2 regions of the Streptococcus sp. 20925_1_44 genome follow, and region 1 is predicted to be linked to the other one. Evidence: predicted binding sites of a transcription regulator. Region 1 holds the regulator's gene; the other holds the start of a gene.
The links. The regulator Rex, encoded in region 1, represses fermentation and respiration genes when NADH is low (regulators of the CRP and FNR family bind a similar motif). The targets are predictions, from matches to a motif close to TTGTGAANTANTTCACAA.

Region 2: a site for Rex is predicted at 1,824-1,841, ahead of O3643_RS05440 ((S)-acetoin forming diacetyl reductase). Genes of this name have one in related genera too.

Annotation. Positions count from the first base shown of each region.
Region 1 covers NZ_JAPVZQ010000001.1:354,174-361,517, reverse strand. Annotated here, with positions in the region: gene O3643_RS01690 (cysteine desulfurase family protein) at 1-959, shown strand, start outside; gene O3643_RS01685 (DUF1831 domain-containing protein) at 965-1,312, shown strand; gene O3643_RS01680 (DUF4649 family protein) at 1,322-1,537, shown strand; gene O3643_RS01675 (redox-sensing transcriptional repressor Rex) at 1,620-2,261, shown strand; gene O3643_RS01670 (gamma-glutamyl-gamma-aminobutyrate hydrolase family protein) at 2,277-2,966, shown strand; gene O3643_RS01665 (hypothetical protein) at 2,991-3,503, shown strand; gene radC (DNA repair protein RadC) at 3,506-4,186, opposite strand; gene O3643_RS01655 (O-acetylhomoserine aminocarboxypropyltransferase/cysteine synthase family protein) at 4,250-5,530, opposite strand; gene O3643_RS01650 (VIT family protein) at 5,722-6,417, shown strand; gene O3643_RS01645 (PspC domain-containing protein) at 6,473-6,745, opposite strand; gene O3643_RS01640 (SprT family protein) at 6,805-7,254, opposite strand; gene O3643_RS01635 (Tex family protein) at 7,241-7,344, opposite strand, start outside.
Region 2 covers NZ_JAPVZQ010000003.1:219,991-227,334, reverse strand. Annotated here, with positions in the region: gene queE (7-carboxy-7-deazaguanine synthase QueE) at 1-232, shown strand, start outside; gene queF (preQ(1) synthase) at 251-742, shown strand; gene O3643_RS05445 (MIP/aquaporin family protein) at 959-1,627, opposite strand; gene O3643_RS05440 ((S)-acetoin forming diacetyl reductase) at 1,961-2,725, shown strand; gene O3643_RS05435 (16S rRNA (uracil(1498)-N(3))-methyltransferase) at 3,039-3,782, opposite strand; gene prmA (50S ribosomal protein L11 methyltransferase) at 3,784-4,734, opposite strand; gene O3643_RS05425 (GNAT family N-acetyltransferase) at 4,873-5,346, opposite strand; gene O3643_RS05420 (NUDIX hydrolase) at 5,343-5,777, opposite strand; gene O3643_RS05415 (hypothetical protein) at 5,827-6,369, opposite strand; gene O3643_RS05410 (DUF3013 family protein) at 6,425-6,895, opposite strand; gene O3643_RS05405 (replication-associated recombination protein A) at 7,011-7,344, shown strand, end outside.

The DNA of each region.
Region 1 (7,344 bases):
GTTTACTAGGTACAAAGCCCCAACACATTTTCTTCACTTCTGGTGGTACAGAAAGTAATAATACAGCTATTATCGGCTACTGTCTTCGTCATCAAAATCGCGGAAAACACATTATTACTACTGCTATCGAGCATCACGCTGTGCTTGAGCCAATTGAATATTTGGTGGAAAATTTTGGGTTTGAAGTGACTATTTTAAAACCCGACGACAATCAAGAAATCACTGCAGATCAAGTCAAAAATGCACTGCGTGAAGATACTATTCTCGTTTCAACTATGTATGTTAACAATGAAACAGGTACTCTTTTACCAATCGCTGAAATTGGTCAGATTTTAAAAGTCCATTCAGCAGCTTATCATGTAGATGCTGTTCAAGCTGTTGGGAAGCTAGAGATTCTTCCTGAAGAACTAGGAATAGATTTCCTCAGTGCCTCTGCTCATAAATTTCACGGTCCAAAGGGTATCGGTTTCCTATACGCTGCTTCTACAGATTTTGATCCTTATCTACATGGTGGAGATCAAGAACAGAAAAAAAGAGCAGGGACAGAAAACCTTCCCGCAATTATAGGTATGGTTGCAGCTCTTAAGGACGATATAGATCATCTAGAGACTAACTTTAACAAAGTTCAAAAACTACAGAAAGTTTTTCTAACTGAGATGGCTGGATCAACCTATTACCTCAATCAAGGTAAAGATCAACTCCCTTATGTCCTAAATATTGGATTTCCGGGACAACGCAACGATCTACTACTACTTCGTTTAGACCTTGAAGGTATTTCTATTTCAACAGGTTCTGCTTGTACAGCTGGTGTTGTTCAGGTCAGTCATGTTCTTCAAGCCTTCTACGGAGAAGAATCTCCTCGCTTACACGAGTCTGTACGCGTCAGCATTTCACCTCAAAATACGGAACAAGAAATGATAACTCTTGCTAAAACTCTTAAAAATATCATCGGAGGATAAACTTAATGGCATTTGAGCAAACGATTAAACTTAAAAATTGTCGTTACGAATACACACTTAGTCCAACTGTTAAAAAATTTACGCTTAAAGATAATACTTTTTTTGAAACTAAAGTTGGGAACTATGAATTAACGCGTCTACTTGAAAAAGTTCCAAATAGCGGAGAAGGATTCCAACTTAAGATTATCATCAACAAAGACTTAACTGGTGTAAAAATCAATATCACTGATAAATTTGGTCTACGTTTAGTTGATATCTTCAAATCAGAAGAAACTCATATCCACCAAGAGAAATTTTACTTTTTGATGGATAGCCTGGTTGAACGTGGCGTATTTACAAAAAGCGAAAGATAGAAGGTCATTATGTTTCGATTAACTTACAAGGACTCCTATCAAGTAGAGCGTGTGCAAGAATATGAAGACTATGAAGCTCTTATGCTCTCTCTATCGGGTTGTGTAACTCTTCCCGATACTACTCATATTACTTCATTAACACATGATGGAGTTGAAATCTATCAAGGGCTTCTAGGTAACCTCTACCGCTTTTTAAGAACTTACCACGAAACGAAGATAAACTAAGATTTTTTCTTAGTTTTTTTTCGTTATTGTTGCAATTTTCACAAGCTTTCTATAAAATAGTAGATAGAAAGGTTGTGATTTTGTGAAAGAAAAACAGTCTGCTATTCCTAAAGCAACAGCAAAGAGACTTTCTCTCTATTACCGTATTTTTAAAAGATTTAATGCCGAGAAAATTGAAAGAGCTAATTCCAAACAAATTGCAGAAGCGATTGGAATTGATTCTGCCACTGTTCGTCGTGACTTCTCTTACTTTGGCGAACTTGGACGTCGTGGATTTGGCTATGATGTCAAAAAGCTCATGAACTTTTTCGCTGATCTTTTAAATGATAATTCTATTACTAATGTTATGCTGGTAGGTATTGGAAATATGGGACATGCCCTCCTCCACTACCGCTTTCATGAGCGTAACAAGATGAAAATCATCATGGCTTTTGACCTAGATGATCATCCTGAGGTTGGTACCAAGACACCCGACGGTGTTCCAATCTATGGAATCTCTCAAATAAAGGATAAAATTAAGGATAGTGATGTTAAAACTGCTATTCTTACTGTTCCTAGTGTTAAATCTCAAGAAGTTGCTGAACTTTTGGTTGATGCTGGTATCAAAGGTATCCTCAGTTTTTCTCCTGTTCACCTACATCTTCCTAAAGACGTAGTTGTTCAGTATGTCGATCTTACTAGCGAACTTCAAACCCTCCTCTATTTCATGCGAAAAGAGGATTAGAAAGCGAATTGATTTATGAAAAAACCAGTTATTGGGATTACAGGAAATGAAACCCCGCATCCAGATGATGATCTTATGATGAGTTATGCTGCCAAAGGCTTTGTTGAAGGAGTTAATGAAGCTGGAGGTATACCCATTATCCTACCGATTGGCGATGAAGAAATGGCCAGTTACTACATTAGTTTAATTGATAAGCTTATTCTAACTGGTGGACAAAACGTTGACCCTAAATACTATGGTGAGCCAAAAGCTATTGATAGCGACGATTACCACCTTCAACGTGATATTTTTGAGTTAGCCCTCATTAAAGAAGCAATCAAGCAAAAGAAACCTATTTTTTCTGTTTGTCGTGGTACTCAGCTCTTTAACGTTGCTATGGGTGGAACACTTTATCAAGATATCGAAGATCATTGGCAAGATACTTCCGCTGAATACACCACTCAGCGACTTATCACCGAACCAGATACTATTCTAAGAGAAATCTATGGAGAAATCTCTCATATCAATTCTTTCCACCATCAGAGTATCAAAGATTTAGCTCCTAATCTTAAGGTTGTAGCACAAGATCCTAAAGATGGTATTATCGAAGCTGTTACAACTACAGACGGCTTCCCTTATCTTGGGGTTCAATGGCATCCTGAATTTCTCTTTGAAAATCGCCCCAAAGATAAAACACTTTTCGACTATGTCGTCAATGAATTATAATTTCGATAAATTAGTTAATTAATTATGAATGAACTTAACCCACCTTCTACTCATGAGCTTTTGAGAGATTTAGATGTTAATGTTTTCTCATCTGTTAAGAGCAAGGAAATTGACCATTTCTCAACCTATAAGGAAAAGAAAATAGAAGTTTATTTTCAACTTTCTAATCTATATAGTCTTTTAACGGCAGAAAGTTACCAAACATTTTCTAAGAATAAAGAGTATCTCGACAAACTCTTACTAAAGGACAAACAAAAAGAACTGAAAGAAATGTCTAAAAAGGCAAAACAATTTTGTAAAAAGGCAGATGCTAAATTTAAAGGCAGATTTCGTTCTTCGCTTGTTTTTTACAGAGATATCTTGATCCACTCAAAAAAGTATTATAAAATTGAAGACTTCAATTCTATTATTGACTTTATCGTGCAAGAAAAGTTGCTGGTCCCTACAATTGATCCTCTTCCTAAAATTGTTATGAACGAAGTTGAGTCCTATGCTTTACAAGCGATTGAGCAGGGTCTCCTAAACTTCAAAAAATAATCCTATATCAGGTCCGTCTTCTCGCGGTAACTAAAATAATCAGAATGAGAGACAATTAAATGGTCCAATAAGACCAATCCCATTAATTCGCAGGCTTCTTTAACAAGCTTCGTAACATGGTCATCATTGGGGCTAGGAACTACTGCTCCTGATGGATGATTATGAACCAGAATCACAGATGTTGCCATATGCTTCAAAGCGTAGTGGAGAATTTCTCTCGGTTCAGCAATGCTTCTCGTGGCAGACCCGATAAAAATAGTCTGCTGGTGAATGATTTGATTTTGAGTATTCAGATAGAGCGCCACTAGGTGCTCTTGTTTTTTATCTCCAAGCTCAGACTGCATCTTTTTAGCTAATTTACGACTGCTAAGAATACTCTCCATTTCCACTGTTTCCCTTTTATGGATACGATAGCCTAATTCAATAACGGCTTGTAATTCGATAGCCTTTACACGTCCAATACCCGATAGAGTCTGCAATTCCTGTAGACTCATTTTTTTTAGGTCAGTTAAACATGTCAGCTGATTTAAGACCTTCTGTGCTATTTCAAAAACATTGGCCTGTTTTGTGCCTGTCCTTAGTAATATTGCCAGTAATTCTTGGTTGCTGAGTGCTTCTACTCCTTCTCTGACTAGTCTCTCTCTTGGTAAAAGTGAATCTTCTTGAAATGAAATACTATACATAAAAATCCTCCTCACTTTATTATTCGTGAGAAGGATGCTTAATTCGATAAAAACTAGTTATTTTTAGATTTTTTCAAGTGCTAGTCGTAAATCTTCAATCAAATCATCGACATTTTCAAGACCGATTGAAAGTCGGATTTGATTTTTAGTTACTCCTGCTGCTTCTAGATCAGAGTCAGACAATTGAGCATGAGTTGTAGTTGCCGGATGAACGACTAATGATTTGGCATCTGCTACGTTTGCAAGGTTTGAAAAGATTTCTAAGCTATCAATCACCTTACGAGCTTCTGCTTCTCCACCTTTAACATGGAAGGTAAAGATTGAACCAACACCTTTTGGTAAATATTTCTCCGCCAAGGCATGGTAAGGGCTATCAGCTAATTTTGGATAATTGACTTTTTCAACTTTTGGATGGTTCACAAGGAAATCAACGATTTTCTCAGCGTTTTGCACATGACGTTCAACACGGAGAGATAGTGTTTCAAGACCTTGTAGGAGCAAGAATGAGTTAAATGGTGAAAGGGCAGCTCCCATATCGCGAAGCAATTGAACACGAGCAGCAACGATAAATGCTGCAGCACCAACATCGCGAGTATAGCTGATATTGTGGTAGCTTGGATCTTCATCGACTAATTGAGGGAATTTCCCTGAAGCAGCCCAGTCAAACTTACCGCTATCAACAATGACACCGCCAATAGTTGTACCGTGTCCACCGATAAATTTAGTCGCCGAGTGAACCGAGATATCTACACCGTGTGAAAAGACATTGATAAGATAAGGCGTTGCAAAGGTATTGTCTGAAACCAAAGGAATCTGATGTTTATGAGCAATTTCAGCTATTTTTTCAATATCAGGAATGTTGATAACTGGATTACCCAAAGTTTCAATCAAAACAAGTTTTGTATTATCTTTAATCGCTGCCTCTACTTCTTCTAGATTATCAATATCAACAAAAGTTGTGGTGATTCCGTAACGAGGAAGGGTTTCTTTCAAAAGGTTAAAGGTCCCACCGTAGATAGTTGAAGCTGCAACCACATGATCACCAGCATGAGCAAGTCCAAGGATAGTATAAGTAAGAGCTGCCATCCCAGAAGCTGTGGCAAGTGCACCTACTCCGCCTTCTAGTGCTGCAATACGCTCTTCAAAGGCTGAAGTTGTTGGATTGGTAATACGAGTATAGATATTTCCAGCTTTTTGAAGGGCAAAAAGGTCTGCACCCTCCTGTGTATCTTCAAATACAAAAGATGTTGTTTGGTAAATTGGTACAGCACGGGACTTGGTAGTAGCGTCTACCACTTGTCCTGCATGCAATTGAAGAGTTTCAAATTTAAATTCACGAGTCATAATCAGACCTCCAAAGATTTCATTAGTTTAATTGTATCATCTATGGCAGTCAGTTACAAATACAACTTTGTTATATATTGGCATAAGTAATAGCTATGGCTATTATTAAAATTGTAGAACTTTTTTCAGAAAGTTTAAAAAGTTTGTTTTTACTTCTCCTATACTTTATAATGGATAAAAAGGAGAAGACTATGTCAGAAATTACACATGAAATTGATTCAAACTTCGCTGGTCGTTTAAACATTTTACGTGCTGGTGTGCTCGGAGCCAATGACGGGATCATTTCCATCGCTGGAGTTGTTATCGGCGTTGCCAGTGCAACCAGTAATATTTGGATAATCTTTCTTTCAGGTTTGGCTGCCATCTTAGCGGGTGCCTTCTCTATGGCTGGAGGTGAATATGTTTCAGTATCTACTCAAAAAGACACCGAAGAAGCCGCAGTAGCTCGTGAGCAATTACTTTTGGATAAGGATATCGAGGCTGCAAAGAAATCTCTATATGCTGCTTATCTTCAAAATGGTGAGTGTGAAACTTCAGCTCAACTTTTAGTCAATAAAGCTTTTCTTAAAAATCCACTTAAAGCTTTAGTTGAAGAAAAATACGGAATCGAGTATGAAGAGTTTACCAATCCTTGGCATGCTGCAGCATCTAGCTTCATTGCTTTTGTTCTTGGTAGTCTACCACCAATGCTTTCCATTACCATCTTTCCAAGTGACTATCGAATCCCTGCTACTGTTTTTATCGTTGCGATTTCTCTATTGATTACAGGTTACACCAGTGCCAAACTCGGGAAAGCCCCAACTAAAACAGCTATGATTCGTAATCTTTGTATCGGTCTTTTGACCATGGGAGTGACCTATCTATTGGGTCAGTTGTTTAGTATTTAAAAAAGATACCTCGAGGTATCTTTTTTATTATCCAAACATAAACGATTAAGTAAAACTACCAAAACCAACCTTCATCATCATCGATTGGCTCAGCTTCTTTAATCTTACGTGGACCAGTTCCGTACATATCAGCTTCGATATCTTCTTTTGTTGGCAAGATAGAGGCTAGGATGATGTAGATGATGATTCCAAGTCCGAAGTTTGCGATTGTAAAGATAGCAAAAATGAAGCGCACAAGAGTAACATCAAGGTCCCATTTATCAGAGAGTCCAGCAAGTACTCCTGATATCATACGATTCCGTCTCATTTTATAAAATTTTCTATTCATGATTTGTACCTCTTTCGGTATTCTTGAAATAAGTATAACATGAACTAAAACATCCTGCATCAGTCCTTAGGCGGATTTTGCAAAATGAGTTTGCCACGACAGAGACCACAACGATAACGTTTGGTATCAATTCGTCGCTTTCGTTGATAGGTTTGGCCACAAGTCTGACAAGTATAGACTAGAACTGGTGTTTGACTGACACTTGATAAGGGTGGAACAAAGCGGAGCCCGTCTACTTCTTTTAAAAGTTTCTTAAAGGCTAAATCTTTATGTTTATACCCCTTGCCCTCATAGTATAGATGATAATGACAGAGTTCGTGACGGACAATTTTCCGAAAAACCTCTAAACCAAGTTCTTGATAGATTTTTGGATTAAAATCCAAATGCCCATCCTTTGGAAAGAATCGCCCACCTGTCGACCGTAGACGAGAATTCCATTGAGCTTGGTGTTTAAAAGGTTTCCCAAAGTCTTCTAAAGAAACTTGTTTAACGTAATTAGTTAGATTCATCTGGAGCAAGGAGCGACAGATTTACTTTTTCGCGTTGGACATCAATCTTCTTCACCCAAACGGTTACCAAATCACCAACTGAAACGACTT
Region 2 (7,344 bases), on a different contig from region 1:
TGATGATGCAGATCTAGCTTTTGCCAAAGGTATTCAAGAACGCTACCAACCAGATGTCCTCTTCTTATCGGCGGGAAATCCTGAGCCCAAGGCTACAGGCAATATTGTCCAAGACCAACTGGATCGCCTCAAAGAACTCTGGGAACGTGTCGCTGCCGACGATAGCTGGGGCAATGTCCGCGTCCTTCCTCAACTCCATACCCTCCTCTACGACAACCAACGTGGTGTTTAAGATTAGAAAGAAAAAATCATGTCACAACAAGAAGAAATGAAAAACCTCAGCCTCCTCGGCAACAAAGAAACCAACTACATTTTCGAATATCAACCAGAAGTCCTCGAATCCTTTGACAATCGTCATGTGGAAAATGACTATTTCATCAAGTTCAACTGTCCTGAATTTACCTCACTTTGTCCCATCACTGCTCAACCAGACTTTGCAACTATTTATATTTCCTACATTCCTGACAAGCTCTGTGTCGAGTCAAAATCCCTCAAACTCTACCTCTTTAGCTACCGAAACCATGGAGATTTCCATGAAAACTGTATCAACACTATCGGGAAAGACTTGGTCAACTTGCTAGACCCTCGCTATTTAGAAGTCTGGGGAAAATTTACACCTCGCGGTGGCATTTCAATCGACCCTTACTACAACTACGGTAAGCCAGGAACTAAGTATGAAGGCTTGGCAGAACAACGCCTCTTCCAACATGACCTCTATCCAGAGAAAATTGACAACCGTTAAACTCATACTCAATGAAAATCAAAGAGCATACCAGGAAGCTAGCCGAAGGTTACTCAAAGCACTGCTTTAAGGTTATAGATAAGACTGACGAAGTCAGCTCAAAACGCTGTTTTGAAGTTGCAGATAGAGCTGACGTGGTTTGAAGAGATTTTCGAAGAGTATCATACGAAAAAGCCCTGTTCCTCAAGATGAGAAGCAAGGCTTTTTAAGTTTCAATTATTCTTCAGTTCCAAGGAAGTTTTTAGCAACAAGGGCTGCAAGAACTCCACCAACGATTGGTGCAAGGATGAAAATCCAAACTTGTTGAAGAGCTGCGCCACCTACCAATACAGCAGGAGCCAAGCTACGAGCTGGGTTTACTGAAAGTCCAGTGATGTTCAAGCCAGCTAGAATCAAAGCTGTCAATGACAAACCGATCACCAAACCAGCGATTGCGCCATTTCCTTTGCTTGCTGAAGTTACAGTCATGATCACCAAAACAAACAAGAATGTTGCGATTGTTTCAAACAAGAAACCACCAAAGACAGTTACACCGTTTGCCAAGGCATTTTCACCAAGACTTGCAGTTGACATACCTGAATTTGCCAAGAGGAAGAACACAGATCCTGATGCAAGGAAAGCACCGACTACTTGACCAAGGATGTAGTTTACAAGTTCTGAAGATGACAAACGTTTGTTAACAAACATAGCGATAGAAACAGCTGGGTTCAAGTGAGCACCTGAAACAGTTCCGATTGAGAAAGCTGCAACTACGATTGCCAAACCAAAGGCAAGAGCAATTCCAAGGTGTCCAAGACCTTCAACACCATTTCCAAAAACAACAGCTCCTGTTCCGATGAACACAAGCATAAAAGTACCGATCAATTCAGCAACAAATTTTTTCATATTAAGTCTCCTTTTTTCAAACTATGTATTAGTCTATCAGAAGGAGGAAAGGGTTTCAAGAAATGTGCTTGGAAAATATCGTGCGCTTTCCCCTTTACGCGATAGTTTTATTTTTCTAACTCTAAATCTCACACAGGAAAGTTTTCGATTATTTTGATCTTGAAAAATATTCATTTTTCCAAAAACCAGTCTTTGTTTGACACTAATTTCACAAAGGTATATACTAAAAAGCGATAGGACTTCTTTTAGAAGTCTATCACAACTCACTTATAACCCTTTGCTGTTCTTTTATGAACGTTGAAATGGTATCACGGATACCAAAGGAGGAATCATATGTCTAAAGTAGCTATTGTTACAGGTGCAGGTCAAGGAATCGGTTTTGCAATCGCAAAACGCTTGGTCCAAGATGGTTTTAAGGTTGGGGTATTAGACTACAATGCTGAAACAGCTGAAAAAGCAGTTGCTGAATTGTCAGCAGAGAATGCTTTAGCTGTTGTGGCTGATGTGTCTAAACAAGCAGAGGTTGCTGCAGCTTTCCAAAAAGTTGTAGACCATTTCGGAGACTTGAACGTTGTGGTAAACAACGCTGGAGTCGCTCCGACTACACCTCTAGATACGATTACAGAAGAACAGTTCAATCGTACCTTTGCTATTAACGTCGGTGGGGTAATCTGGGGAGCACAAGCTGCTCAAGCTCAATTCAAAGCACTTGGTCACGGTGGTAAAATCATCAACGCTACTTCTCAAGCAGGTGTTGTTGGAAATCCAAACTTGACTGTTTATGGTGGTACAAAATTCGCTGTTCGTGGTATTACTCAAACATTGGCGCGTGATTTAGCTGACTCAGGCATCACTGTTAACGCTTATGCTCCAGGTATCGTTAAAACACCAATGATGTATGATATCGCTCACGAAGTTGGGAAAAATGCAGGAAAAGACGACGAATGGGGTATGCAAACATTCGCAAAAGATATTACATTGAAACGCCTATCTGAGCCAGAAGATGTCGCTGCAGCTGTTAGCTTCCTTGCTGGACCAGATTCAAACTACATTACAGGTCAAACCATTATCGTCGATGGTGGTATGCAATTCCATTAAGATAAAAAATAAGAGGTTGGATTAAATCTAACCTCTTTTATCATCTATACGACTCCAATTTCCAGAGTCATTTTTTTATTAGTGAAAATAATCTTTCTTCAAGACTAGAAATACTCTCCTGCTCTATATAGTATGATTTTCCCTGTTTTAATAGAACACAAGATTAGGAACAGTTTGGATATCCATTTTTTCTGCGAAATCATCAAAAAATTAAATATTCCCATTGCCATTATGGATTCGCTTATTTACTCTTTCACGCACCCTTTCAAGCGCATAAAAAATCACCTTTTCTAGGTGATTTTTTCATAGTCTCTTATTTTTTCAATTCAAGCAAAACACTTATGGCAGACAAGGCGTAAAGCGGCGCTGTTTCGGCTCGTAGGATGCGAGGCCCAAGTCCTGCTAGAACTGCTCCTTTAGCTTCAAAAGATTCAATTTCTGCAGGTGAGAGACCTCCTTCTGGACCAAAGATAAAGAGCAGTTTGGCTCCCTTTTCAAGCTCAGCAACTGCTTGTATAAGTGCAGCTGATTCTCCTTCTTTAGCTGACTCTTCATAAGCCACCACAATAGAATCAAACTGATCCAGTTGGGCTAGAAAGTCTGCCTTTTTCTCAAAAAGGGTAATACTTGGGACTAGATTCCGCTTGCTTTGCTCGGCAGCACCAAGGGCGATTTTTTCTAGTTTCTCGACCTTTTTACCCAATTTCTTGCCGTCCCACTTGGCGACTGACCAGTCTGCGGGAAAGGCCCATATCTGGCTAGCACCCAGTTCCGTCACCTTTTGAGTGATAAACTCTAGCTTATCTCCTTTGGGAAAGCCTGATGCGATGGTCACTTGAATTGGCAATTCTACATTGTCAGCCAATTCTTCAATCAGCTCCAACTGACGCGCCTCTACATTTATCACGCGCGCCAAGCGCTTAATACCATCATCAAAAACTAAGGTAACCTGGTCCTCTTCTTTCAAACGCATGACCTGAAACATGTGCTTGCTGGTTTCCTTGTCCTCGATAGTGACAGGAGAGATTGCACTCCCCTTGACAAAATACTGCTGCATGCTAGCCTCCAATCACACCAGAAATATCCTTGGTCTTCTTGAAGACGCAGGCATTCCATTCCCCTTGGATCATGTGGGTTTCAAGGAAAAATCCAGCTGCTTCTGCTGACTCACGCACCATGTTCCACTTGTCCTTGATAATACCACTCATGATGAGATAACCTTCATCCTTGACCAAGTGATAAGCATCCTCTGTCAGATGAATGAGGATATCTGCCAAGATATTAGCCACGATGACATCTGCCTCAATCTCAACACCCTTAAGCAAATCTCCTGCTGCTACATGGATGTTTTCCATGCCAGGATTGAGCTCAATATTTTCCTGAGCGACTCGAACCGCTACATCATCTAGGTCATAGGCGAAAATCTCCTTGGCACCTAGGAGTGAGCTTGCAATAGAAAGAACCCCTGAACCAGTCCCTACATCTAGCACTGTTTCTCCACCACGAAGGACCTGCTCCAAGGCAAAAAGACTCATCTTGGTCGTAGGGTGGGTTCCTGTTCCAAAGGCCATCCCTGGATCTAGCTTGATAATCTTTTCTCCCGCCGTCGCCTCATAGTCCGTCCATGATGGTACGATGGTCAGGTCATGGGTAATGCGAGCTGGTTCATAGTATTTCTTCCAGTTGTCTGCCCAGTCTTCCTCAGCCAAGGCAGTCGTCCCCATCTTGACCTCTCCTAGATCCATAAAGTCTGTCAATTCTGCTAAACGAGCCTGCAAATCCGCTTCAACCGCTACCACATCAACCGTTTCCGGATAGTAGGCTGTGACCACAATTTCTTCTTGTTGCTCGACCTCAGGGAAAATTTCACCGAAACGGTCCACATTTCCAACATAGTCCATGCTATCTTCAATTGCTACCCCTTGGGCACCTAACTCGATTAAGAGATTAGAGACCAGCTCCTCCCCCTCACGCTTGACTGTAACTTTTAACTCTTGCCATGTTTCCATCATTAAGATACCAAGCCCGTAAAAACACAAAGTCAAAATAGGAAACTCTCTGAAGACGTTTGTGTCTAAGAGAAGTTTATCTTTTTGGCAGCGTGTTTAGGGCGGGTTCAGTTTAGAAATGTAACTGAACCATCCTTTCTATTTCTCTATCAATTTTTTCATGTAGACCATATCCATGCCTTCTTTTTCAGGCTCGATATGGATTTGACGGTAGCCATTTTTCTCATAAAAAGCAACCATGCCCGCATCCTGTAATACCGTACACAAATCCCACTGTTTAATGGTTGGGAATTCTTTTTCCAGCAAGCTTAAACCATTAGATCCATACCCTTTCCCTTGATACTGGGGCAAAATCGCTGCCGTTCCTAACCAAGCTTTCATTAACTCGTCATTGGTCTGAATTCGAAGAAATCCGATTTTATCTTCGTTTTCTTTCACAAAGTAGTAATAGCTATTGGGACGCTCGACTAGTTTCCACTTAATTCGTTCACGGTCCTCCAGATAAGGATCGTATTCATCTTGGTATTTGTCATAAACAGCCTTAAAGCTAGCTCTTTGAATCGCAATGACGTCCTCTAAATCCTCTGCTCCTGCTCGTTCAAGGCTTATCATAAACTCTCCTCCAAATAATCCCTCAATCTCCCCTGTAGCTGAGGCACTGCTTGTTTAGAATTGAGAAATTCCTCAATGCTCATCAGTTGATAGGCTTGCCCTTCATCTCCGAAGATGATATTGTCAAATTGTTCTTGTCTTAGCTGACCAACCATAAAGACCGATTGCTTGTCTTTAAAGATTACGCTAGGATAAATCTTGCTCCAAAGCAGACAGTCTTCATCTAAATGAATTCCCAGTTCCTCATAAACTTCACGCGCTGCGCACTCGAAAGGACTTTCGTTTCCTTCACGACCACCACCTGGCAACTCCCACATGTTGGGACAAGGGATATCGTCCTTGTCATCACGTAAGATAGTCAAGACCTTATCCCCACAAATCAAGGCAATCTTGCAACCTTGGAAATCCATTCTGCTATCCAATAATTCCATGATATTTACTCTTTTCTATGATGACAATTACTCTCTAGGAAAATACAAGCTAGCTTTCTTCGATTACCTTTTGGCAATCTGCATCCCAGTATGCCTGCCATCTACCATGTTTTTTAGCAAAATAAACGGTAAACTCATCATTTACATAATCTGCAACATAGCGAAGATTAGGCGGATTTTCCTCAAAACTTAATACCCAAGGATGGAAGTAAAAAGTTTTCTCCCACCTCTTCTGAGTATAGCCCAAATCCTTGGCAAACTGAGGGATGGCTTGTTGCATCTCACTTTCCAAACAAGACTGAATGGCATTGTCAATACTATTTAAACGAGCTAATAGTTGCTGAAACTGCTCTTCCTCTTCCGTCTTAAAACCAACTAGAAATTCAAATTCCGCAAAATCTTCAGGAAATTCAAGTTCTGTGATTTTCCCATCCTCAGCATAGCGTCCTTCCTCATTAACAAGGCGACGAGTTCCTGACTTCAATACTCTCTCGAAATCTAGATCCGCAAAGCGATTGCGGGGAAGAATATCAACTGACGGCTCAGTTTTAGCTGACCTTCTCCTGAAAAACTGTTTGACTTTTTCTAGCATAGTCTCCCCCTTCTCCTTGAATTCATTATTTAAAAATGTCCACTTAGAATATTTTCTAGTATCTCGGATAAGGGTAAAATTCTCCTTCTTCCAAACCGACTTTCCCTTCTTCAAAGACTTCTTGGTTCCATTCCATGACGAATTCTTCTGCTTCTGGGTCTTCCAAAAAGTCCATGAGGGCATCTAGTCCAACCTCGGCAGTATCTTTAAGGAATAGTGCAAAATAAGCTAAAAATTCACGAGAAAAACCTTTCTTAGGCAGGTAAGGGATGACTGTAAGATAGTCTTCTGCATTAACTGTTGACTTGGCAGGGTTGTAAAAAAGTACCGCTTCTTCAAAAAGGATATCATCTGACGAAACCTCTCCGTCTTCATCTAGCATCTCCACCCCTGCAGCATTTTGTGCCTCTAATAGAAAACTCACTTCAACCGCATGATTACGCTTGTCCCAACTAATCTCATAATCAAAAGGAAAGTTCTTATCCAACTCTTCTTGTAAAACATCTAAAAATCCGTATGTTGCCATTTTGTCCTCTTTCTATACGACTCTTAAATCGCCCCGAATACTCGGAAATATGCTAAAATAGATACTACCATATTACCACATTAGTATCAGAAAATCTATGTTAGAAAGGACTGCTATGCCAGACAATCTCGCGCTTCGTATGCGCCCCAAAACCATCGACCAGGTCATCGGTCAGGAGCATCTGGTTGGCCCAGGTAAAATCATCCGCCGTATGGTGGAAGCCAATCGCCTATCCTCTATGATACTCTACGGACCTCCAGGAATTGGTAAGACCAGTATTGCCTCAGCCATCGCTGGAACGACCAAGTATGCTTTTCGGACCTTCAATGCCACTGTTGATAGTAAAAAACGTCTCCAAGAAATCGCTGAGGAAGCTAAATTCTCAGGTGCCCTTGTACTGCTACTAGACGAGATTCATCGCCTTGACAAGACTAAACAAGACTTCCTCC